Regions from separate parts of the Mesorhizobium sp. M0051 genome, predicted to be linked through region 2. Evidence: predicted binding sites of a transcription regulator. Region 2 holds the regulator's gene; each other region holds the start of a gene.
The links. The regulator LexA, encoded in region 2, represses DNA repair genes until DNA is damaged. The targets are predictions, from matches to a motif close to TGTTCNNNNTGTGTTCNG.
Positions count from the first base shown of each region.

Region 1: NKJ90_RS12210 (DNA recombination protein RmuC) is a predicted target of LexA. The motif match lies at 2,363-2,380, and genes of this name have one in related genera.
Region 3: recA (recombinase RecA) is a predicted target of LexA. The motif match lies at 6,457-6,474, and genes of this name have one in related genera.

Region 1 is NZ_JAMYUT010000009.1:180,960-188,623, forward strand. It holds gene truA (tRNA pseudouridine(38-40) synthase TruA) at 1-183, opposite strand, end outside; gene NKJ90_RS12195 (GNAT family N-acetyltransferase) at 314-823, opposite strand; gene fmt (methionyl-tRNA formyltransferase) at 820-1,773, opposite strand; gene def (peptide deformylase) at 1,779-2,309, opposite strand; gene NKJ90_RS12210 (DNA recombination protein RmuC) at 2,413-3,684, shown strand; gene NKJ90_RS12215 (GFA family protein) at 3,691-4,095, opposite strand; gene NKJ90_RS12220 (cation diffusion facilitator family transporter) at 4,158-5,123, opposite strand; gene NKJ90_RS12225 (transglutaminase-like domain-containing protein) at 5,267-6,076, opposite strand; gene NKJ90_RS12230 (hypothetical protein) at 6,288-6,413, shown strand; gene sugE (quaternary ammonium compound efflux SMR transporter SugE) at 6,625-6,939, shown strand; gene NKJ90_RS12240 (DUF6481 family protein) at 7,021-7,449, opposite strand.
Region 2 is NZ_JAMYUT010000010.1:106,476-114,139, reverse strand. It holds gene NKJ90_RS12915 (AMP-binding protein) at 1-1,448, shown strand, start outside; gene kynA (tryptophan 2,3-dioxygenase) at 1,445-2,281, shown strand; gene kynU (kynureninase) at 2,362-3,609, shown strand; gene lexA (transcriptional repressor LexA) at 4,052-4,804, shown strand; partial or broken gene NKJ90_RS12895 (ComEC/Rec2 family competence protein) at 4,798-7,262, opposite strand; gene gltX (glutamate--tRNA ligase) at 7,363-7,664, shown strand, end outside.
Region 3 is NZ_JAMYUT010000003.1:153,052-160,715, forward strand. It holds gene NKJ90_RS04540 (NADP-dependent isocitrate dehydrogenase) at 1-1,209, shown strand, start outside; gene NKJ90_RS04545 (glutathione S-transferase family protein) at 1,235-1,861, shown strand; gene alaS (alanine--tRNA ligase) at 2,340-5,006, opposite strand; gene recA (recombinase RecA) at 5,300-6,397, opposite strand; gene NKJ90_RS04560 (carbohydrate kinase family protein) at 6,683-7,627, shown strand.

The sequences.
Region 1 (7,664 bases), on a different contig from region 2:
AACCTGGGCGGTGGCATGCACGCCGGCATCGGTGCGGCCGGCGGCGCGCAGCCGGGCCGCTTCGCCGCAGAATTTTTCGATCGCCTGCTCGATCGCCTGCTGCACCGAAGGCTGGTCCGCCTGGTGCTGCCAGCCGGCAAACAGGCTGCCGTCATATTCGATGTCGAGGCGAAAACGCGGCATGCTAGGGCAAGACGCCGAAAAGTGTGAAGCGGTTTTCGGACGACATCATGCTCGATCTCTTGGATTAGAGACGGATTCAGATTTCAGGTGGATTCGACCTGAAATCATCCGGCTCTAGGGCTGTTGCCGCCTACGCGGCGAGTGCCGAGCCGAAGGCCGACGCGTAGACCAGTTTGCCGGCTTCCGGAGCATCGCCCCAGGCCAATGCCTGCAGAGCCTCGCTTTGATACTCGCTCTCGAACTTTTCGGCGCGGGCGTGACTGTAGCCGAAACGGCTGTAATAGGCCGGATCGCCCAACACCACGGCCAGTGTCTCGCCGGTGTCCTTGAGGCGGATATGCGCCTCGCGGATCAGCGCGCCGCCGATACCGCTGCCATGGAACGAAGGCTCCACCGCCAACGGCGCCAGCGCCACGGCCGCGAAGTTCTTGCCGCCGCTTTCGACGAACAGCCGGGAAAACAGGATGTGGCCGACCACCTGGCCGTCTTCTTCCGCCACCAGTTCGGCGACGACGTCGCCGCCGGTCACCAGCGCGTCGACCAGCCCGGCCTCCGCCTGCTGGCCAAAAGCGTGCTCTTCGACGAGGCGAATGGCCTCGCGATCCCGCGGCGTCGCCGCGCGTATCGACATCATGCTCATGAGAATTTCATTCCTTTTTCGATCTTGGCCCCGCGCAGGAACTCCTGCGCGGCAGCAGGCCTTCCGCCCGCCCGTTGAACTTCGACCAGCCTGATCGCGCCTGCCCCGCAGGCGACAGTCAGCCGGTCATCGAGAATTCCTCCCGACTCGCCCAAATCTTCCGAAAGCGACAGGCCTTGCGATAGCGTCGAGCGAAGCAGTTTCAGCCGTTCCGGGCGGCCGCCAATTTCTATCTCCGACCAGGCGCCGGGAAAGGGCGACAAGCCACGAATATGATTGTGGACCTCGCTCGCCGGGCGAGTCCAGTCCACGCGCGTCTCGGATTTATCGACTTTCTTGGCGTAGGTCACCCCTTCCACCGCCTGGTCGGCAAATGTCAGCGTGTTCCTTTCCAGTCGGGCCAGCGCTTCCACCATCAGGGTTGCGCCGACGCTCATCAATCGATCGTGCAGATCGCCGGCTGTCATATCGGGCTCGATGGCGCATTTTTCAACCAATCCGACCGGACCGGTGTCCAGACCCTCTTCCATGCGCATCACCATCATGCCGGTTTCGCTGTCGCCGGACATGATGGCGCGCTGGATTGGTGCAGCCCCCCGCCAGCGCGGCAAAAGCGAGGCATGGCCGTTGATGCAGCCAAGCCGGGGCGCCTCCAGAACCGCCTTCGGCAGCAGCAGGCCGTAGGCGACCACCACGGCTACATCGGCCCGCAAGGCCCGGAAAGCGGCCTGCTCGGCCTCACCTTTGAGCGAAGTCGGTGTACGCGCCTCGATGCCCAGCCGCTCCGCTTCGCGCTGCACCGGCGACGGCGTCAGTTCCAGCCCGCGCCGTCCGGCGGCGCGCGGCGGCTGGGTGTAGACGGCTGCGACTTCATGTCCGGCCTCGGCGATGGCGCGCAACGTCGGCACCGAAAACTCCGGCGTGCCCATGAAGATGACGCGAAGGGGCATTTCCCCTATCCCACCAGCTTGCCCGGCGCCTTGTCTCTGGCGAGCTTCTTGAATTTCTTCACAACCATGTCGCGCTTCAGCTTCGAGATATGGTCGATAAACAAGACACCATTGAGGTGGTCGATCTCATGCTGCAGGCAGGTCGCCATCAGGCCCTCGGCCTCCATCTCCTGCAATTTGCCGTCACGGTCGAGATACTTGACCCGCACGGCGGCCGGGCGCTCGACCTCGGCATAATAGTCCGGGATCGACAGGCAGCCTTCCTCGTAGACGGACCGCGCATCGGCGCTCTCCAGGATTTCCGGGTTGATGAAGACGTGCGGCGCCGGCTCCTCGTCTTCCTTGGCGAGATCGATCACCAGCATGCGCAGCGGCTCGCCGATCTGGATTGCGGCCAGCCCGATGCCGGGCGCGTCATACATGGTCGCCAGCATGTCGTCGGCTAAATTGCGCAAAGGCGCGTCGACACGCTCCACCGGCTTGGAAACCTGGCGCAGGATGGGATCGGGAAGGATGATGAGCGGCTTGATCGGCATGGCGCTCCACCTAAGACCTCCAGCGAAAAGCGTCAACCGTTGCGCGCGAAGCTCGTTCACGTTTTGATCTGTGCGATCAGGGCGAATCGTTTATGCTGTCCACATGAATGATCTGAGCACCATCCTTTCGGAACCTGTCGCCCGGCTTGGCGCCACCACGATCACACTCGGCCATGCGCTGGCCTTCGGCGCCTTGCTGGTTCTCGGCCTGTTCGTGGCGCTCGTTGTCGCGCTGTGGCGGTCGGCCAAAGCGCGCGCAGTCGCTGCCGCCGAAGCCGCCGATCATGCCCGCGACGCCGAGGCGCGAATGGCCGGCATTCTGCAAAGCCAGGCCGAGATGCAGGGCCGCATGGGCGCCATCGCCGAAGTGTTCGGGGCGCGGCAAGCGGAATTGACGCAGTCGATCGGCCAGCGTCTCGATGCCATGACCGGCAGGCTCGGCCAGACCATGACCGAGCAGACGAAATCGACGCATGAAAGCCTGGCCAAATTGCAGGAGCGGCTGGCGATCATCGATGTCGCGCAAGGCAACATCCAGTCGCTCGCCGGCCAGGTCGTGCAGTTGCAGGCGATACTCTCCAACAAGCAGACGCGCGGCGCCTTCGGTCAGTCGCGCATGGAGGCGATCGTCGCCGACGGCCTGCCGCACGGCGCCTACGAATTCCAGGCGACGCTGTCGAACGGCAGCCGGCCCGACTGCCTGGTGAAGATGCCGAACGGCGCGCCGTCGCTTGCCATCGACGCCAAGTTTCCGCTGGAAGCCTGGAACGCCATCCGCGCCGCCGATGGCGCCGACCTGCAGAAGGTCGCCTCGCAGGCATTCCGCCGCGACATCGAGATCCATGTCCGCGATATCTCGGAAAAATACCTGATCCAGGGCGAGACCCAGGACACCGCCTTCATGTTCGTGCCTTCGGAATCGGTGTTCGCCGAGATCCATGAGAATTTCGAGGCGATCGTCCACAAGGCGCATCGCGCCCGTGTCGTCATCGTCTCGCCGTCGCTGCTGATGCTGTCGATCCAGGTTATTCAGGCGATCCTCAAGGACGCCCGCATGCGCGAACAGGCGCACCTGATCCAGGGCGAGGTCATCCGGCTGATGGAGGATGTTGCGCGTGTCGATGAGCGGGTGCGCAAGCTGCAGGTCCATTTCGGCCAGTCCGCCAAGGACATCGACGACATCCTGGTTTCTACTTCGAAGGTCACCAAGCGCGGCCAGAAGATCGAGGCGCTGGAGTTCGGCGCGCAGGCCGACGGCGAAGCCGCGGCGGACGCCGCGTCGCGGCCTCCCGCTGCAAAGGCTGACACGGGCGCTCGCGTTGCCGATTCGAAGACCGGGCAGCTCAGGCTGAGGGTCGTCGAAGGCGACGATTGAACAGCGCTACTGCTCCTCGACGGTGGTCATGTCCTGAAATTCCGGCAGCCAGTGCAATGCCGAGCGGTGCCAGTATTGCATCCGGGGAACCAGTTCATCGCGCTGCCTCGCCGTGCCGACCCGGATGCCATAGACTTTCGGCCCGTCGCCAACCGATGTGGCGTATAGATGCGAGCCGCACTCGCCGCAAAAGGCCTGCGCGCGCTTGGCGCCGCTCGATCCTGTCTTGATGTAGATTTTCGGCGTACCCTTGGTGATGCGGTAGTTGCTTTCGAGCGCCGGAACCGTCACGCGAAAAGCCGTGCCGGTCAGTTGCTGGCAGTCCGTGCAGTGGCAGATGTTCGTCTTTTCAGGATCGACCTCCGCCTCGTAGGTGATGGCGCCACAATGGCAGCCGCCGTCGATTTTCATCTTCGTTCCTCCAAAGTGTTGTTAATCTTAGCGAGGCAAGACCGTGAGGCAATGGCGCAACGCTAATCCGGCGCCGGATTGGATGCGGTCTCGATCAGCTTGCGCCGCTTTTCCCAGGTGCCGGTGGTCTGCGGCTTGACGAACAGCCGTGTGATCTCCGGCATCTCCTTCTGTAGCCGCGCCTCCAGGCGCTCCACACAGGCTTCGATCTCCGGCGCCGTCAGGTGATCCTCGAACTCGATGCTCAGCCCGGCAACGATCTCTGCCGGCCCCATATGGACGGTCAGAACGCCGTTCGCCCGCTGCACCGCCGGATCTTGTTGGGCGATCGCCAGCACCTGTCTCTGCACCTCGGGCGAGGCCGGCTCCCCGATCAGTAGGCCCTTGCTTTCGCGGGCCAGGAAAATTGCCGTCGCGCCAAGGATCAGCCCAATGCCGATCGAGGCGGCGCCGTCGAGTTCCGGCATCCCCAGCAGTTCCGCCGCCAGGATGCCGGCGAAGGCGACGATCAGGCCGAGAAGGGCCGCACTGTCCTCGAACAGCACGGTGTAGACGCTCGGATCCTTGCTCGACTGCACGGCCCGCAGCCAGCCTTCCTTGCCCTTCTGATTGCGGAACTCCTTCAGCGCCACCAGCCAGGAGCTGCCTTCGAACAGGAAGGAAAGGCCCAGGACGAGATAGTTCACCTTGACGTTGGCGACCGGTTCCGGCGCCATGATGTGGATCACGCCCTCGTAGAACGATACCCCGGCGCCCACGGCAAAGACGAGAAGTGCGACGATGAAACTCCAGAAATACAGTTCGCGGCCGTGACCGAGCGGATGCGTGTGGTCAGCCGGACGGGCGGCGCGATGCATGCCGTAGAGCAGCAGGCTGCCATTGCCGGTATCGACCAGCGAGTGCACGCCTTCCGACAGCATCGCCGAACTGCCGGTGAAGAAGGCGGCGGCGAACTTGGTCAGCGCGATGGCGAGATTGCCGGCCAGCGCCGTGTAGATCACCCGTTTTGAGCCGCCATGCGCAGCCATGGTGTGTGGTCCCGTTAGATGCGCACCCAGCCTAAGGCCAGAGGCAGAAGCTCCACAGACATCACAATGCACGAACCGCAGGCTCGTTCAAAGCTGGCGTGCGTCAAAGACAGTGCTGGACAGATTGGCCGGCAGGAAGCGGGCTAGTCGACGATCTCGCTGGTCCACACCTTGAACCCGGCGAGCGTGCCCGGCCCGAAAATATGGGTCAGCGGCACATCGGCGGCGTCACGGCCGGAGGCGATCAGGATGCGGCCGATGCGCGGTGCGTTGTTGCGCGGATCGAAGGCATGCCAACGGCCGCCGAGATAGACTTCCATCCAGGCGCAGAAATCCATGCTCGCCCATGGCTTTGGCATGCCGATGTCGCTGATGTAGCCGGTGCAGTAGCGCGTCGGGATGTTGAGTGCCCGGCAGAATGTGACGGCGAGATGCGCATAGTCTCGGCAGACACCGCTCTGTTCGCGGTAGGCCTCCGCAGCGCTACGTGTCGGCCGAGCATTGCCGTAGTTGAAGACGAGATGATTGTGGACGAAGTCGCAGACCGCCTGGACGCGTGGAACGCCGAGCGGCGTTTGCCCAAACAGCCGCCACGCTTCATCAGCCAGAAGGTCGCTCTCGCAAAATCGGCTGGGCAGCAGGAACAGCAGCGTGTCCGCCGGCAGGTCGCGCACCTCGTGCTGCCAGGCCATCAGGTCGCCCTTCTCGAAGGTGCCGGGATCGCGGATCACCGCGTCTGTGCCGAAGGTGAAACGCCCAGGCGGCGCGACGAACCGGTTGCACCAGTTGCCGAAACTGTCGCGGTAGCTCTGGATAGGCACCGGCGGGTTGGAGACCAGGAAATCCGGCCGCTCGAGATCGGAGGCACGGGAATAGTGGACATTCAGCATCGCGATGAGCGGCGTTTCCTGCGGAAAGTCGAAGCTCATTTCGCAGCCGATGTGGATTCGCATTTTCGTCCTGACCGGCCTGCCTGACGATCACCCGGCGACGGCACGGTTGATGCTGCAGTGCGAAAATAACCATGGCACGGACGGCCAGGGTTTACGAGCAAATTAGAAACCGGTTGAAAGCGATCCGCTGACGGCGGCAGCAGTCGCTAACCCCTTGCAGTCGGGCGGTTCTCTTGTTTCACTTCGCTTCCCGCAATCGGAGGAACGAATCATGGCTAAAGGTGCGATGAAGGCAGGCAAGGAAGCCCGCAAGCCGAAGAAGGACGCCAAGAAACCCGCTCCCGCTCCGGCCCTGAAGGCGCCGCCTGTCAAGGCGATGAAGCTTAAGGACAAGTAGGTCCGGGCCATCCGCATTGGAATAGGATTACGATCGGCAACGCCGTTGCCGATCGTTGGTGATCGAGCGCCCGAAATTCCAATGTTGGCACGGCGGGGACGACCTCGCGCTTCCCCAAATCCGGACGGGACGACCCGTCATTGCTTGATTGATTGATCGTCGGGCACCCGAAGATCACTTTTCGGTCCGATGCTCTGATGGAGCGTTGTCGATGTCTTGGATTCTTCTCTTTGTTGCCGGCCTGTTCGAGATCGGCTGGGCAATCGGCCTCAAATACACTGATGGCTTTTCGAAGCTGGTGCCGACCATGCTGACCGTTGCCTCGATGATCGTCAGCCTCGCCTTGCTCGGCCTGGCGCTGAAGACGCTGCCGGTGGGTACCGCCTATGCGGTGTGGACCGGCATCGGCACCGTCGGTACGGCACTGCTCGGCGGCTGGCTGCTCGGCGAGCCGGCCACGGCGATCAGGCTGGCCTTCATCGCGCTCATCGTCTGCGGCATCATGGGACTGAAGTTCGCCGCCTGACCGCAACGGCGGACAAACGCGTTCAGGGTCGCTGCAAGGCGACCCTGATTCTTGAAGCTGATTGCTTCGGCAGTTTTGAGGCTAGCGGGCGGAGAAGCCCGGAGGCGTCCTGCCGGTACGCTGCTTGCGCGCCGCATAACGCGCGTCGCGCTTGGCCTTGCGTTCGGCTTCGTCGGCCAGAAAACGGGCGATGCGCTCGTTCTCTTCGGATTCCCGAATCTTGGCCTCGGCCTGTGCGGCTTCCTCGGCGGCGATACGTGCTGCCTCGGCTGCTGCCTCGCGCTCGGCCTTCTCAACCGCTTCGCGTGCCAGCTTTTCCTGCTTCAGCCGGGCCTTTTCAGCCTCGCGGATTTCGCGGGCCGCTAGGATCGCCTTGCGTTCGGCCTGCCGCGCCAGCACTGCGGGATCATCCGCAGCCGGCTTTGCCTTGAAGCGCTCGAGGAGCGCCTTCTTTGCCTCGTTTGCGGCGTTGCGCCGCTCGAAAACGTCTTTTTCCCTGTAGATAGCCAAGTCCACTTCCCTGGAGTCAATTCGCGACGCTTACATACGCGCGAAAACCGAGAGTTCAAGCGCCAAAACGGCATGGCAGCCATGAAATTATTGGCTGTTGCAGCCGGGAGACGTCTTTTCGGCCGAAACCGGCATGCACTGTTCACCGTCCGCCCCTCTGGCGGCGCGGCGGGTCGGTCGCTACGTCTAGAGCGATTCACCAGAAACGGTGAACC
Region 2 (7,664 bases):
ATGGCCGCCGCCGCACCTACAAGGAACTGTCCGACTGGACGAACAGGCTAGCCCACGCGCTGGTCGAGAACTACGGCGTCAAGCCGGGCAACCGGGTGCTGGTCCGCTCCGCCAACAACCCCGCCATGGTCGCCTGCTGGCTGGCCGCCACCAAGGTCGGCGCCGTGGTCGTCAACACCATGCCGATGCTGCGCGCCGGTGAGCTTGCCAAGATCGTCGACAAGGCGGAAATCACCATCGCGTTGTGTGACACCAGGCTGATGGACGAGATGACAGCCTGCGCCAAGGACAGCGCGTTCCTCAAACAGGTCATCGGCTTCGACGGCACCGCCAACCATGATGCTGAACTCGACCGTGCCGCTCTCGATAAGCCGGTGACGTTCACCGCCGTCGACACCGGCCGCGACGATGTCGCGCTGCTCGGCTTCACCTCGGGCACGACTGGCGTGCCGAAGGCGACGATGCATTTCCACCGCGACCTCCTGATCATCGCCGATGCGTACGCACGCGAAATCCTTCGGGTGACACCGGACGATATCTTTGTCGGCTCGCCGCCGCTGGCCTTCACCTTCGGCCTTGGCGGGCTCGCCATCTTCCCGCTCCGCTTCGGTGCGGCAGCGACACTGTTGGAACAGGCGACGCCGCCCAACATGATACACATCATCGAGACCTATAAGGCGACCGTCTCCTTCACCGCGCCGACCGCCTACCGCGCCATGCTGAAGGCCATGGATGAAGGGGCCGATCTGTCATCGCTGCGTGTCGCCGTTTCGGCTGGCGAAACCTTGCCCGCTCCGGTTTTCGAAGAGTGGACGCAAAAGACCGGCAAGCCTATCCTCGACGGCATCGGCGCCACCGAGATGCTGCACATCTTCATCTCCAACCGCTTTGACGACATGAAGCCGGCGTCGACCGGCAAGCCGGTGGGCGGCTACGAGGCGCGCATCGTCGACGAGGAGATGCGCGAGCTGCCGCGCGGCGCGACCGGCAGGCTGGCGGTGCGCGGACCGACCGGCTGCCGCTACATGGCCGATAACAGGCAGAAGGACTACGTCCGCGACGGCTGGAACCTCACCGGCGACACCTTCACGCAGGACGAAGACGGCTTCTTCCATTTCGCCGCGCGCTCCGACGACATGATCGTCAGCGCCGGCTACAACATTGCCGGACCCGAGGTCGAGGCGGCACTCCTGTCGCACCCGGATGTTGCCGAATGCGCGGTGATCGGCACGGAAGATGCCGAACGCGGCCAGATCGTCGAAGCGCACGTCGTGCTGGTGCAGGGCGTAGCGCCGGACGCATTGACGACCAAGCGCCTGCAGGACCACGTCAAGGCAACGATCGCGCCCTATAAATATCCGCGATCGGTGAAATTTATCGCCGCGCTGCCCAAGACCCAGACCGGCAAGATCCAGCGTTTTCGGCTGCGCACGGAGAAGATCAATTGAGCGAACCCTACGATCCGGCGTCCGAAGGCGCACAGATGTCGTTCAAGGAGAGCATGTCCTACAGCGACTATCTGCACCTGGAGAAAGTGCTGGAGGCCCAGACGCCGCTGTCTTCGGCGCATGACGAGATGCTGTTCATCATCCAGCACCAGACCTCCGAACTGTGGATGAAGCTCGCCCTGCACGAGATTGGCGCTGCGATCCGCTCGATCCGCGCCGATCGCCTCGAGCCAAGCTTCAAGATGCTGTCGCGCGTCGCCCGCATTTTCGAACAGCTCAACAACGCCTGGGATGTGCTGCGCACGATGACGCCCAGCGAATATACCGAGTTCCGCGATGCACTCGGCCAGTCCTCGGGTTTCCAGTCCTGGCAGTATCGCGCCATAGAGTTCATGGCCGGCAACCGCAACCTCGCCATGCTGGGCCCTCACAAGCACCGGCCGGACCTCAGCGGCAAGCTGGAGGCGATCCTGGCGGAGCCGTCGCTCTACGACGAAGCGCTGCTGCTTCTGGCGCGCAACGGATTCGACATCGGCACCGATGCCAGGCGCACGGATTGGCGTGAGACGCGAACCGAGAATGAAGAGGTTCTGGTCGCCTGGCAGACCATCTACCGCGACCCGCAGCGCTACTGGATGTTCTACGAACTGGCCGAGAAGCTGGTCGACTTCGAGGACTATTTCCGCCGCTGGCGCTTCAACCACGTCACCACGGTCGAGCGCATCATCGGCCTGAAACGCGGCACCGGCGGCACGTCGGGTGCTTCGTATCTCAAGAAGATGCTCGAGGTCGTGCTGTTTCCGGAGCTGTGGGCAGTCCGTACCCGGCTTTGACACAATCGAAATGAGAACAGGCACATCGAGGGCGCGCTTGCAGCGGAAAACCTTCGCGAACAACCGAGGACTGACTGACCATGAGTGGAATTCCTGATCTCGCTGCAATCGAAGCGATGGATGCCACGGATCCGCTCCGCGCCATGCGCGATCGTTTCATTCTGCCGGAGGGGGTGATCTATCTCGACGGCAATTCGCTTGGGGCAGCGTCGCATGCCGTTTTCGGCGAGCTGCAGCAGGCGGCCACCGAGGAATGGGCCAAGGATCTCATTCGGGCCTGGAATACAGCCGGATGGTTCGAGATGCCGATCGAACTTGGCGACCAGCTCGGACGCTTGATCGGGGCCGCAGCCGGACAGACTGTTGTCTGCGACACGACGTCGATCAACATCTACAAGGTGCTACATGCCGCGATGGAGATGCGGCCCGGCCGATCGGCGATCGTCGCCGAGGCTGACAGTTTTCCCACCGACCTCTACATCGCCGAAGGCGTTGCCTCGACCCGCGATGGGGTCCTTCTGCGCCTCGCGGGCGTCGACGCGCCAACCATCGAAGAGCTGATCGACGAAAGCGTCGCGGTGGTGCTGGTCAACCACGTCAATTACAAATCGGGTGAACTGCGCGACATGGCGGCGCTGACGCGCATAGCTCATGCGGCCGGAGTGCTGATCGTCTGGGATCTATGCCACACCGCTGGCGCTCTGCCAGTCGAGCTCGATCATGCAAAAGCCGATTTCGCTGTCGGCTGCACCTACAAGTACCTCAACGGCGGTCCAGGCGCGCCAGCCTTCATCTATGCCGCGCAACGCCACCACGGCGCGATCAGCCAGCCGCTCAGCGGCTGGTGGGGGCATGCACGGCCCTTTGCCTTCGAACGAGGCTATGTTGCCGGCACCGGTATCCGCCGCTTTCTGTGCGGCACGCAGCCGGTCCTGTCGATGCGGGCGCTCAAAGGTGCGCTCGCAATCTGGAACGACGTCGACGTGGCGGCATTGCGAAAGAAAAGCGTCGCGCTGACCGAACTGTTCATCCAGCTCGTCGAAGCGAAGTGCGGTGCCTATGGCCTCACGCTGGAGAGCACCCGCGACGCGACCAGGCGCGGCAGCCAGGTGTCGTTCGTTCACGATCATGGCTATCAAATCGTGCGGGCGCTGATCGAGCGCGGAGTGATCGGTGACTTCCGCGCGCCGTCAACCATCCGTTTCGGATTTACGCCGCTCTATGTCGGCTACAAGGACGTGTGGCTGGCGGTCGAGGTGCTGGAAGACATTCTGCGAACGGATGCATGGAAGGACCAGCGTTTCGCCGTCAAGGAGGCCGTGACCTGACGCAGTCGTCCCAACTGTTGTCGCATCGTTGCCTCTTGGTCGGATGATGGAGGGACGAATTTCCAGTGCACAAATCCGGTTGCCGCTGCTGGCCAACACTGGCATCAACAAATTAACCAAGGTTGGCATTTTGGCTTCGTTTCGTTCACGGCAGACGAACGCATGGAAGGCTGGAAATGCCCCGTCGCGGATCCATGGGCAGCTCATGCCAAAGCTTGGGCCAACGATGGGCGGCAGCCCATTAACCATAACAATTTCAATGCCGGAAAGCGCCTTGTGACGGCATGCCGTGATCACCCAAGCGCGCTGGCGCGCGCCAAATAATTTCAGCGGCCTTAACAGATTCATTAAACTTTAAACGGTTGCAGAACACAACTGGAACATATAGTGTTTGTTCTGGGTTTGTTTTCTGATTCTGGTTTTAGGTACCCTGGGGGCCGCCATGCTGACACGCAAGCAACACGAACTGCTGATGTTCATTCATGAACGCCTGAAGGAAAGCGGCATTCCGCCATCCTTCGACGAGATGAAGGAGGCGCTCGACCTTGCCTCCAAATCCGGGATTCATCGTTTGATCACGGCACTGGAAGAGCGCGGCTTCATTCGCCGGCTGCCCAACCGGGCGCGCGCGTTGGAAGTGCTGCGGCTGCCGGATTCGATCGCGCCCGGCCTCAACGCGGCGAAAAAGTTCTCGCCTAGCGTCATCCAGGGCAGTCTTGGTCAGGCCAGTCTCGGCCAGGGCGGCCTTGGCCGGCAGATCAAGCCGGCGTCTTCACGGATGCCTTCAGCCGGCAATGACGACGACGTGGTCTCCGCCGTGTCGATCCCTGTGATGGGGCGCATCGCCGCCGGTGTGCCGATCGATGCCATCCAGCACCAGACCCATTCGATCTCGGTGCCGCCGGACATGATCATGGGAGGCGAGCACTATGCGCTGGAGGTCAAGGGCGACTCGATGATCGAGGCCGGCATCTTCGACGGCGACACCGTCATCATCCGCAACGCCGATACGGCGAGCCCTGGCGAGATCATCGTGGCGCTGGTGGATGAAGAGGAAGCGACGCTGAAGCGGTTCCGCCGCAAGGGTGCCTCGATTGCTCTCGAAGCCGCCAATCCGGCCTATGAGACACGGATTTTCGGACCAGACCGGGTCAAGGTGCAGGGCAAGCTTGTCGGCCTGATCCGCCGTTACTGAGGCAGCTGCGGTTTAACGACGGGCTTGTCCGGTCTCTTGAAGGGCGGCAGGCCCCTCGCCTCACGCGAAAACTTGCGTTGCACGTGCCAAGGCCGGTAGGGCCTACCCACCGCAAAGCTGACCGTTGCCGGCGTGGTCGCCGACTGGCGATCGAAGAAGACGGCAGCACTGCCATTGCGAGCCAGTTGCCGTTTGGTGATGACGAGAACCAGCGGGTTGTGACAAGCGTCATAGGCCGTCGCGTCGTTGATGACGATCAGGTCGGCGAAGCCGCAGGCTTTCCAGGTGTCCTTTCGGTCCTCGACATAGGCAATGATAGCTCCGGACGGATGCCTGGCGAGACAAACGCCTGATGTGCAATAGAATGGCGCTCCCGGCGGCATTTCAGCCGCATCCTCGACGTCGAATTGCCCGTCGCCTTCGTCGAACACCTCCGGCGCGATAATGCTTTCGGATGTCAGCGCACGCTTCCAGTTGTCGACGGTGAATTCGTTCGGCCTGGCCCGGCTGACCGCGAGTTCGCCGCCGCCAATCGGCAGCGCCACCAGCCTCGCATCCTCCGAGACCAGCACGTCAGGTACGCGCGTATCCGAGACGGTCAACAGGCCGGCAAGCGCGAAGGGAAGCGCTGCGAGCCGCAACCATGTGGTCGCCATCGTCGCGATGACCAAGGCAATCGTCACCAGCACGACGGATTGCTGCGAAATCAAACCGATTGCGTCGACTGGCGAACGCTCGGAAATCCATCCGGACATCGCGATCATCACCGTCAGGCCTTTGCCCATCAGATAGAGGGCCGGCCAGTCCAACCCGAATGGCATCAGCAGCGCGCTGGCGACAGCCAGGAACATCACGACTGTTACGATAGGCATGATGGCCAGGTTGGCGAACAGGCTGAGCGGCGACACACGCTGAAAATGCCAGATGGCAAACAGCGCCGTGGCGCTGCCGGCGATGATGGAGGTCATGGCAAGGCCGCCTGCCGCCAGCAGGAATTTTCGCGTCAGGAAGCCGGGCAAGGATCGCTTTGGCGGCGGTGGCCTCGCCTTCCCCGCACGATGATCCGCCCAGCCGGCATAGGCACCGACCAGCGCGGCCGTCGCGGCAAACGACATTTGAAAACTCGGGCCGACCACTTCATGCGGCGACACCATGATGACCGCGATCGCCGAGATCGCCAGATTGCGCATCGTCAGTGCTGCCCGATCAAAAAGAACGGCAATCAGCATCACCGCCAGCATGATGAAACTGCGCTCGGCGGCAACGACGACGCCTGAGATGATAAGATAGGCGGCGATCGAGAACAGTGCGGCAGCCGCAGCATACTTCTTGACCGGGCGACGCGCGGAAAAATCCGGAAACAGGGCGAAGGCGCCACGCAGCAAACCCATGATGGTGCCAGCGACCAGCGCCATGTGCAGTCCGGAAATGGAGATGATGTGATAGATGCCGGTACGCCGCATCGCCTCGTTCACGTCATCGGGAATGCCGGCGCGAACGCCGACGATCAGCGCCGCGGCGATCTCGCCTTCGGCGCCACCGACGCTGCCCCTAATGTGATCGGCAATGGCTTCACGGGCTTTTTCGATCCCCGAGGAAAGCCGGGCCGCCAGCGGCATGCTATCGTCCTCGGTGACGACAAGTTTTGGATTGCCGAGAAAGAAACCGCTGCCGCCGATGCCGGCGAAATAGCTGTCGAAGGAGAAGTCGTAGCTGTCCGGCCGCACCGGCCCGGTCGGTGGCAACAGCTTGGCATACCCAGTGATCAGGGAACCGGCGGTCATGTCCGCCGGGATATTGCGTGCCGAAAGCCGCACCCGCTCCGGCGCATAGCGCAGTTTCGGCCTTGCAGTCGATGCCACGTCGATTGTCAGCCGGATGCGACCGCTCTCCATCCGTTCGAGCGAGACGACCCGGCCGGTCACTTGCGTCGAGATTTCCGAGCCCAGCATCTGCGTTCCGGCTCGCCATGTCTCGACCTTCGCGGCGAGCAGGCCGAGTGTACACAAAAGCGCCGCCATGAAGGACATATGGGTTTTCGGCCAGGAACGCGAGACCAGCGCACAGAGCCCCGCCAAGATGACAACTGCGACAGGCTTTGCGAAGTCCGGCTCCGCCACAAGCGAAAAATAGCCGATCGCCCCGCTTGCCAGGCAGACCGGCACCAGCAGGAAGGCCACGCCTCGGTCGAGTTCCAGGCCCGCCGCCATGGCCAGCTATTGCGCAGGCGCGGCGGTGATATCAGGCCAATCTGCCGGCGCAAGCGCACGATCCTGCTGGCTTCGGCAGTTGGAACAGGGGCGGAGACACCGGCTTGCAAAGGCGCCTTGTCGGGTGCCGGCACAAGGGGCGATGGCGGCGGCAATGAAGCTGGCAGTGGCGCTGCAAACAGGGACCGCTCGCTGACGCCAATGACAGCGTCCTCGTCCTGATCCGAGCCCCAGCCTCGTCCAGCCATCGGGTCTGCCCCTTGCGCCCTCGACACCCTATGCTACATGAACGCCGGGCGCGCGAAAGTCCGCGCACCGCACCCGCTTCAGATGGTTTCCGAGAGTTACATGTCCGACAAGGTCGTCACCCGTTTTGCTCCCTCGCCCACCGGCTACCTGCATATAGGCGGCGCGCGCACGGCGCTGTTCAACTGGCTGTATGCAAGGCACACCGGCGGCACGATGCTGCTGCGCATCGAAGATACCGATCGCGAACGCTCCAACGACGCGGCGACGGCTGCCATTCTCGACGGACTTTCCTGGCTCGGCCTGACCTGGGACGGCGAGCCGGTGTCGCAGTTCGAGCGCGCGCCGCGCCACCGCGAGGTGGCCGAGGAACTCGTGCGCCTGGGCAAGGCTTATTATTGCTA
Region 3 (7,664 bases), on a different contig from region 2:
GCGAAGATCAAGGTGGCGAACCCGGTCGTCGAGCTCGACGGCGACGAGATGACCCGCATCATCTGGCAGTTCATCAAGGACAAGCTGATCCACCCTTATCTCGACCTCAACCTCGAATATTATGACCTCGGCGTCGAGCATCGCGACGCGACCAACGACCAGGTGACTATCGATTCGGCCAACGCCATCAAGAAATACGGCGTCGGCGTGAAGTGCGCGACCATCACCCCCGACGAGCAGCGCGTCGAGGAATTCAAGCTGAAGAAGATGTGGAAGTCGCCGAACGGCACCATCCGCAACATCCTCGGCGGCACGATCTTCCGCGAGCCGATCATCATGAAGAACGTGCCGCGCCTGGTCCCCGGCTGGACCAAGCCGATCATCGTCGGCCGCCACGCCTTCGGCGACCAGTACCGCGCCACCGATTTCCGCTTTCCCGGCAAGGGCAAGCTGACGATCAAGTTCGTCGGCGAGGACGGCAACGTGATCGAGCACGATGTCTACGACGCGCCCGGCGCCGGCGTCGCCATGGCGATGTACAATCTCGACGACTCGATCCGCGAATTCGCCCGCGCCTCGCTGAACTACGGCCTGCTGCGCAACTATCCGGTCTTTCTGTCGACCAAGAACACCATCCTCAAGGCCTATGACGGCCGCTTCAAGGACATTTTCCAGGAAGTCTACGAGGCCGAATTCGAAGCCGAGTTCAAGTCGAAGAAGCTGTGGTACGAGCACCGGCTGATCGACGACATGGTGGCTTCCAGCCTGAAATGGTCGGGCGGCTATGTCTGGGCCTGCAAGAACTATGACGGTGACGTCCAGTCCGACACGGTGGCGCAGGGTTTTGGATCGCTTGGCCTGATGACTTCGGTGCTGATGACGCCAGACGGCAAGACGGTGGAAGCCGAAGCCGCGCACGGCACCGTCACCCGCCACTATCGCCAGCACCAGAAGGGCGAGGAAACCTCGACCAATTCGATCGCCTCGATCTTCGCCTGGACGCGCGGGCTCGCCCACCGCGCCAAGCTCGACGACAATGCAGAGCTGAAACGCTTTGCCGAGACGCTGGAAAGGGTCTGCATCCAGACCGTCGAATCCGGCTTCATGACCAAGGACTTGTCGCTGCTGATCGGCCCCGACCAGCCCTGGCTTTCGACCACCGGCTTCCTCGACAAGATCGACGAGAACCTGCAGAAGGCGATGGCCTGACCTCTCGAGGTTCGGGAGGGCCAGCATGGGCAAGCCCATCGTCTACGGGGCGAATTACAGCGTCTATGTGCGCATTGTCCGCCTCGTGCTCACGGAAAAAGGCATCGACTACGAGCTTGTGCCGGTCGATGTCTTTGCCGTCGAGGGTATTCCCGCCTGGTATTTCGAGCACCACCCGTTCGCCCGCATCCCGGCTTTCGAGCATGATGGGTTTCGGCTGTTCGAGACGAGCGCTATTGCCAGATATATCGACGAGGCGTTTGACGGGCCGAGCCTTCAGCCGGCGGGACTCCGCGTCCGCGCAACGATGAACCAGATCCTCGGCATGCTCGACGCTTATGCGTACAGATCCATGGTCTGGGAGGTCGCCGTCGAGCGGCTGGAGAAAGTAGCCCCCGACGAGGCGCTGATCGCTAGCGGGATTTCGCAGGCAAGCAAGGCGCTTCAGACGCTTTCCTCGCTGAACGCGCCAGGGCCGTGGCTGCTGGGCGACCAGCTGACCCTGGCCGATCTGCATGCGGCGCCGATCATCGGTTATTTCGTCAAGGTCGCCGAAGGGCAAAGCCTGCTCGCTGAATTTCCGACGATCCAAGCTTGGTGGGAGCGGATTTCAGCGCGGGCGAGCTTTGCCAGAACCGAAAAGACCGAGTGATCTGCGGTTTCGCCGTACTTATGTGGCGCTAGTGCCGTCCCTCACTGCCCTGCCGGGCATTTCTCCCCGTAAACGGAGAAAGTGGCTGGCCGCGATCTCTGCGGCTACCCTTCAACACTGGCAATTAGCGAAATCGTGCGCGAAAGCGCCCTTCTCTCCGTTCACGGCAGGGCTATCGCATATGGATTCTTGCGAAGAAGAACCCCACCCTAACCCTCCCCACAAGGGGGAGGGAACGCTGCCGCGTGCCTTTAATTCTTCTTGGCGCCGAAAAGAAGGCGATTCTCCTGGGCCAGCACCAACGGAAGTCTCCCTCCCCCTTGTGGGGAGGGGTTAGGGGTGGGGGTCCGTGCCGGGCAGACATCGGAGGAATTCCAGATGCGATAGCCCTGCCGTTCACGGGGAGAAGATGGCGGCAACCAGATGAGGGGCAGCACTACCCAGCAAAGATAGGGCTCCCCGCCGTGACGGCCGTTAGTCAGGCGGCTTCGAGTGCAGCCTTTACCGCGGCGATCGCATCATTGGCCCTGGACGCATCTGGACCACCGGCCTGGGCCATGTCTGGCCGCCCGCCGCCGCCCTGCCCGCCCAATGCGGCGGAGGCCACGCGCACCAGATCGACGGCGCTGAAACGGCCGACGAGATCGTCGGTGACAGCGACCACAACGCTCGCCTTGTTGTCCTCACCGGCACCTACGAAGACGACGACGCCCGAACCCAGCGAGATCTTGCCGGCGTCAGCCAGCGGCTTCAAATCTTTTGGCGAGACGCCGGAGACCGCCTTGCCGAGGAAGCCGACACCCGCCACCGTTTCGTTCTCGGCTGGCGCACCCGGCCCTGCACCGCCGCCCAGCGCCAGCTTCTTGCGCGCTTCGGTCAGCTCCTTTTCGAGCTTCTTGCGCTCGTCGAGCAGCGCCTCGACACGTGCCGGCACGTCGGCCGGCGAAATCTTCAGCGTCGCCGCAACCGATTTCAGACGCCGGTCCTGCTCATCGAGATGTTTTCGCGCCGCCTCGCCGGTCAGCGCCTCGATGCGGCGCACGCCGGCGGCGACCGCGCTGTCCGACACGACACGCACCAGACCGATATCGCCGGTCGCCCTGACATGCGTGCCGCCGCAGAGCTCGACCGAATAGGGCCGGTTGGCCTTGGCGCCATGCATGCCGGTGCCCATCGAAACAACGCGCACTTCGTCACCATACTTCTCGCCAAACAGCGCCATGGCGCCTTCGGCGATGGCATCGTCGACCGACATCAGGCGCGTGTTCACCGGGCCGTTCTGCACCACGATCTCGTTGGCCATGCGCTCGACCTCTTCGAGATCCTCCGGTGAAATCGGCTTGTTGTGCGAGATGTCGAAGCGCAGACGCTCCGGTGCGACAAGCGAGCCCTTCTGCGCGACATGGCTGCCCAGCACCTCACGCAGCGCCTCATGGATCAGATGCGTCGCGGAATGGTTGGCGCGCAGCCGGGAGCGCCTACTATGGTCGACCTTCAACTCGACTGCGGCGCCCGTCTTGACGGTGCCGCTGGCCACCTTGCCGATGTGCACGAACAAGCCATCAGCCTTTTTCTGCGTATCGGAGACCTCGATCGAGAACCCTTCGCCTGAAATGATACCGGTGTCGCCCATCTGGCCGCCGGACTCTGCATAGAACGGCGTCTGGTTGACGACGACCGCCACCGCATCGCCTCTGCCGGCGCTGTCGACGGTCTTGCCGTCCCGGACAAGCGCCTGGATGATGCCTTCTGCCTGCTCGGTCTCGTAGCCCAGGAACTCGGTGGCGCCCGCCTTCTCGCGCACCGAAAACCAGATGGTCTCGGTGGCCGCATCGCCGGAGCCAGCCCAATGCTTGCGCGCCTCGGCCTTCTGCTGCTCCATGGCATTGGTGAAGCCTGCAAGATCGACCGAAATGCTGCGCTGGCGCAGCGCGTCCTGCGTCAGATCGAGCGGGAAGCCGTAGGTGTCGTAGAGCTTGAAGGCCGTCTCGCCGTCCAGCATGTCGCCGGCACGCAGCGTTTCCGTCGCCTCCGACAGCAGTCCGAGGCCGCGCACCAGCGTCTTGCGGAACCTGGTCTCCTCGAGCTTCAGCGTCTCGGTGATCAACTGTTCGCCGCGCACCAGTTCCGGATAGGCCTGGCCCATCTCACGCACCAGCGCCGGCACCAGGCGCCACATCAGGGGATCGCGGGCACCGAGCAGCTGCGCATGACGCATCGCGCGGCGCATGATGCGGCGCAGGACATAGCCGCGGCCTTCGTTCGACGGCAGCACGCCATCGGCTACCAGGAAAGCGGACGAGCGCAAATGATCGGCAATGACGCGAAAGGACGCGACCGTCTCCTTGTCGGGCCCCTGTCCAAGCGCGGACGACGCCGCCTCGATCAGATGACGGAACAGATCGGTCTCGAAGACGCTTTCCACCCCTTGCAGGACGGAGGCCATGCGCTCCAGGCCCATGCCGGTGTCGATCGACGGACGCGGCAGATCGATGCGCTCCTCCTTCGTCACCTGTTCATACTGCATGAACACCAGGTTCCAGAATTCGAGGAAACGGTCGCCGTCCTCTTCCGGGCTGCCGGGAGGTCCGCCCCAGATGTGTTCACCGCGGTCGATGAATATCTCCGAGCACGGCCCGCAAGGTCCGGTGTCGCCCATCGCCCAGAAATTGTCCGAGGTCGCGATGCGGATGATGCGGTCATCGGAAAACCCGGCGATCTTCTTCCAGAAGCCGGCCGCCTCGTCATCCGTGTGATAGACGGTGACCAGCAGCTTGTCCTTGTCCAGGCCGAATTCCTTGGTGATCAGGTTCCAGGCTAGTTCGATGGCGCGCTCCTTGAAGTAGTCGCCAAAGGAGAAATTGCCGAGCATCTCGAAGAAGGTCAGATGGCGCGCGGTATAGCCGACATTGTCGAGGTCGTTGTGCTTGCCGCCGGCGCGAACGCTCTTCTGGGCGGTCGAGGCGCGCGAATAGGGCCGCTTCTCCAACCCGGTGAAGACGTTCTTGAACTGCACCATGCCGGCGTTGGTGAACATCAGCGTCGGATCGTTGCGCGGCACCAGTGGGCTCGACGCGACGATCTCGTGACCTTCCTTGCGAAAGTAGTCGAGAAATGTCGACCGGATTTCGTTCACGCCACTCATGAATGCTGCCTTTTCGAGAGAGCCGCCGGCAAACCGGCGGAAATGGTCTCTGCGTTTCCAGAGATAGAGTTGGCCTTTTAGCCGCCGCGCTTCACCCTGTCCAGAAACACGGAATTGGTCCATTCCACGACCTTTGCCGGCTGTCCGAGCCAGGCCCCGTTTCCCTGCCAAGACGCAAAAAACCGCCGGCGCTACGCCGGCGGTTCGAAACGCAATTAACACGGAACTCGATTACATAAGCCTGAGATAATAGAGCGAGATTATGGCCGAACTCCGGCCATCGCGCGAGGCTCTCACATCGCGCCCGATTCCTCCTCGAAACCGTCGTCGCTACCTTCGGAGCCGCCATTCTCAAGGAATTTCTCGGCGATCAGCCCGGCATTTTGCCTGAGCGCGAGTTCGATCTCGCGCGCGGTGTCGGGGTTGTCGCGCAGGAACAGCTTGGCGTTTTCGCGGCCCTGGCCGAGACGCTGCGAATTGTAGGAGAACCAGGCGCCCGACTTCTCGACCACGCCGGCCTTGACGCCGAGATCGACCAGTTCGCCGGTCTTGGACACGCCTTCACCATACATGATGTCGAACTCGACCACCTTGAAGGGCGGCGCCAGCTTGTTCTTGACCACCTTGACGCGGGTCTGGTTGCCGACGACCTCGTCGCGGTCCTTGACCGAGCCGATGCGGCGGATGTCGAGGCGCACCGAGGCGTAGAATTTCAGCGCGTTGCCGCCTGTGGTGGTTTCGGGCGAACCGAACATGACGCCAATCTTCATGCGGATCTGGTTGATGAAGATGACCATGGTGTTGGAACGCGAGATCGAGGCGGTCAGCTTGCGCAGCGCCTGGCTCATCAGGCGAGCTTGCAGGCCGGGCAGCGAATCGCCCATCTCGCCTTCGATTTCGGCGCGTGGCGTCAGCGCAGCGACCGAATCGACCACCAGCACGTCGATGGCGCCGGAGCGCACCAGCGTGTCGCAGATTTCCAGCGCCTGCTCACCGGTATCGGGCTGCGAGATCAGGAGGTTTTCCAGATCGACGCCAAGCTTGCGGGCATAGACCGGATCGAGCGCGTGTTCGGCATCGACGAAGGCGCAGATGCCGCCCTTCTTCTGGGCTTCGGCCACCGTGTGCAGGGCCAGCGTCGTCTTGCCCGAGCTTTCCGGCCCGTAGATCTCGACGATGCGGCCGCGCGGCAGGCCACCGACGCCAAGCGCGATGTCGAGGCCAAGCGAGCCGGTCGGCACCGTTTCGATCTCGACGACCTGCTCGTTCGCGCCGAGCCGCATGATCGAGCCCTTGCCGAAAGCCCGCTCGATTTGCGACAGCGCCGCATCCAGAGCCTTTGATTTGTCCACCGCTTTGTCCTCTACCAGCCGCAAAGAATTCTGAGCCATGATACATCACCCCTTGGTCGTCAATGAAGGCCGGACAATCCGTAATCCCTGCCCCAATTTGTACCTTTTTTGTTCTCGTTTGGCAAGAGGGGTCAAATATCTGAAAAACAATAAATATCCAGATCTGTTCTTTTTTTGTCTCACGATTTGGCTTCACGATGTCTAACGCATTGGGCCAGGCGGCTCGATTGTTTCGATCCGCCGAATCGCTACCTTCGCGTTGCGAAACTCGGTCACGCAGCCTAGCGCTTGTGCGACTGGAATAACAAAGGTCATATCGCCTGCATGCTGAAATCCGCGAGAATACTGGCCGTAGGTGGCGCCCATATCGACCGGCGCGGCCAAGTGTCGGGCCCGTACGTGCCGGCCGCCTCCAATCCGGGCACGATGCGCGAGGATGTCGGCGGCGGCGTTTTCAACGCGCTGCGCAGCGCGGTTCGCCGTGGCGTCTCCGCATCGCTGCTGTCGGTGCGCGGCGGCGATGCCGCTGCCGATACCGTTTCACGGGCCATCGCCGCGGCAGGCATTGCCGACCTGTCCGCGGTGTTCCTCGACCGCACGACGCCCAGCTATACGGCGCTCATCGACAGCGAGGGCGAATTGATCGTCGGCTTTGCCGACATGGCGCTCTATGACCTGGCCTTTCCCAAGCAGATCAGGCGCTCCAGGGTCCGCGAGGTGGTCGCGGCGGCCGATGCCATCTTCTGCGACGCCAACTTGCCGACGGCGGCACTGGAGCGGCTGGTTTCGCTTGCCGCCGGCAAGCCCGTCTTCGCGATTGCCATTTCGCCGGCCAAGATCGTGCGTTTGAAGCCGGTGCTTGGCAATCTGGCCGTCGTCTTCATGAACCGGCGCGAGGCGATCGCGCTGGCAAACCTGGACGCGGCGGCTTCCCCGCAAGACATCGTCGCCGGGCTGAAACGCGCGGGGCTCAAGAGCGGCGTGGTGACGGCGGGCGGCAGTGCCATGTTGGGCTTCGAAGAAGCCGGCGCCTTCTCGATCCTGCCGCCGCCGCCAAGAAAGGTCGCCGACGTCACCGGCGCCGGCGATGCGCTGGCCGGCGCAACGGTCGCTGCCTTGCTGCACGGCCTGCCGCTGCGGGTGGCCCTGCGCGAGGGCATTGCCGCGGCAACACTGGCCATCGAAAGCGCCGACGCCGTTCCCGATTTCACCGCGGCGACCTTCGCGGAAGCGTTGGCTCTTGTGCCGGATGCGCAGGAAGTGGCATGAGACCGGCAAATTCACAGTGCCGGAATCTTTTCGCACG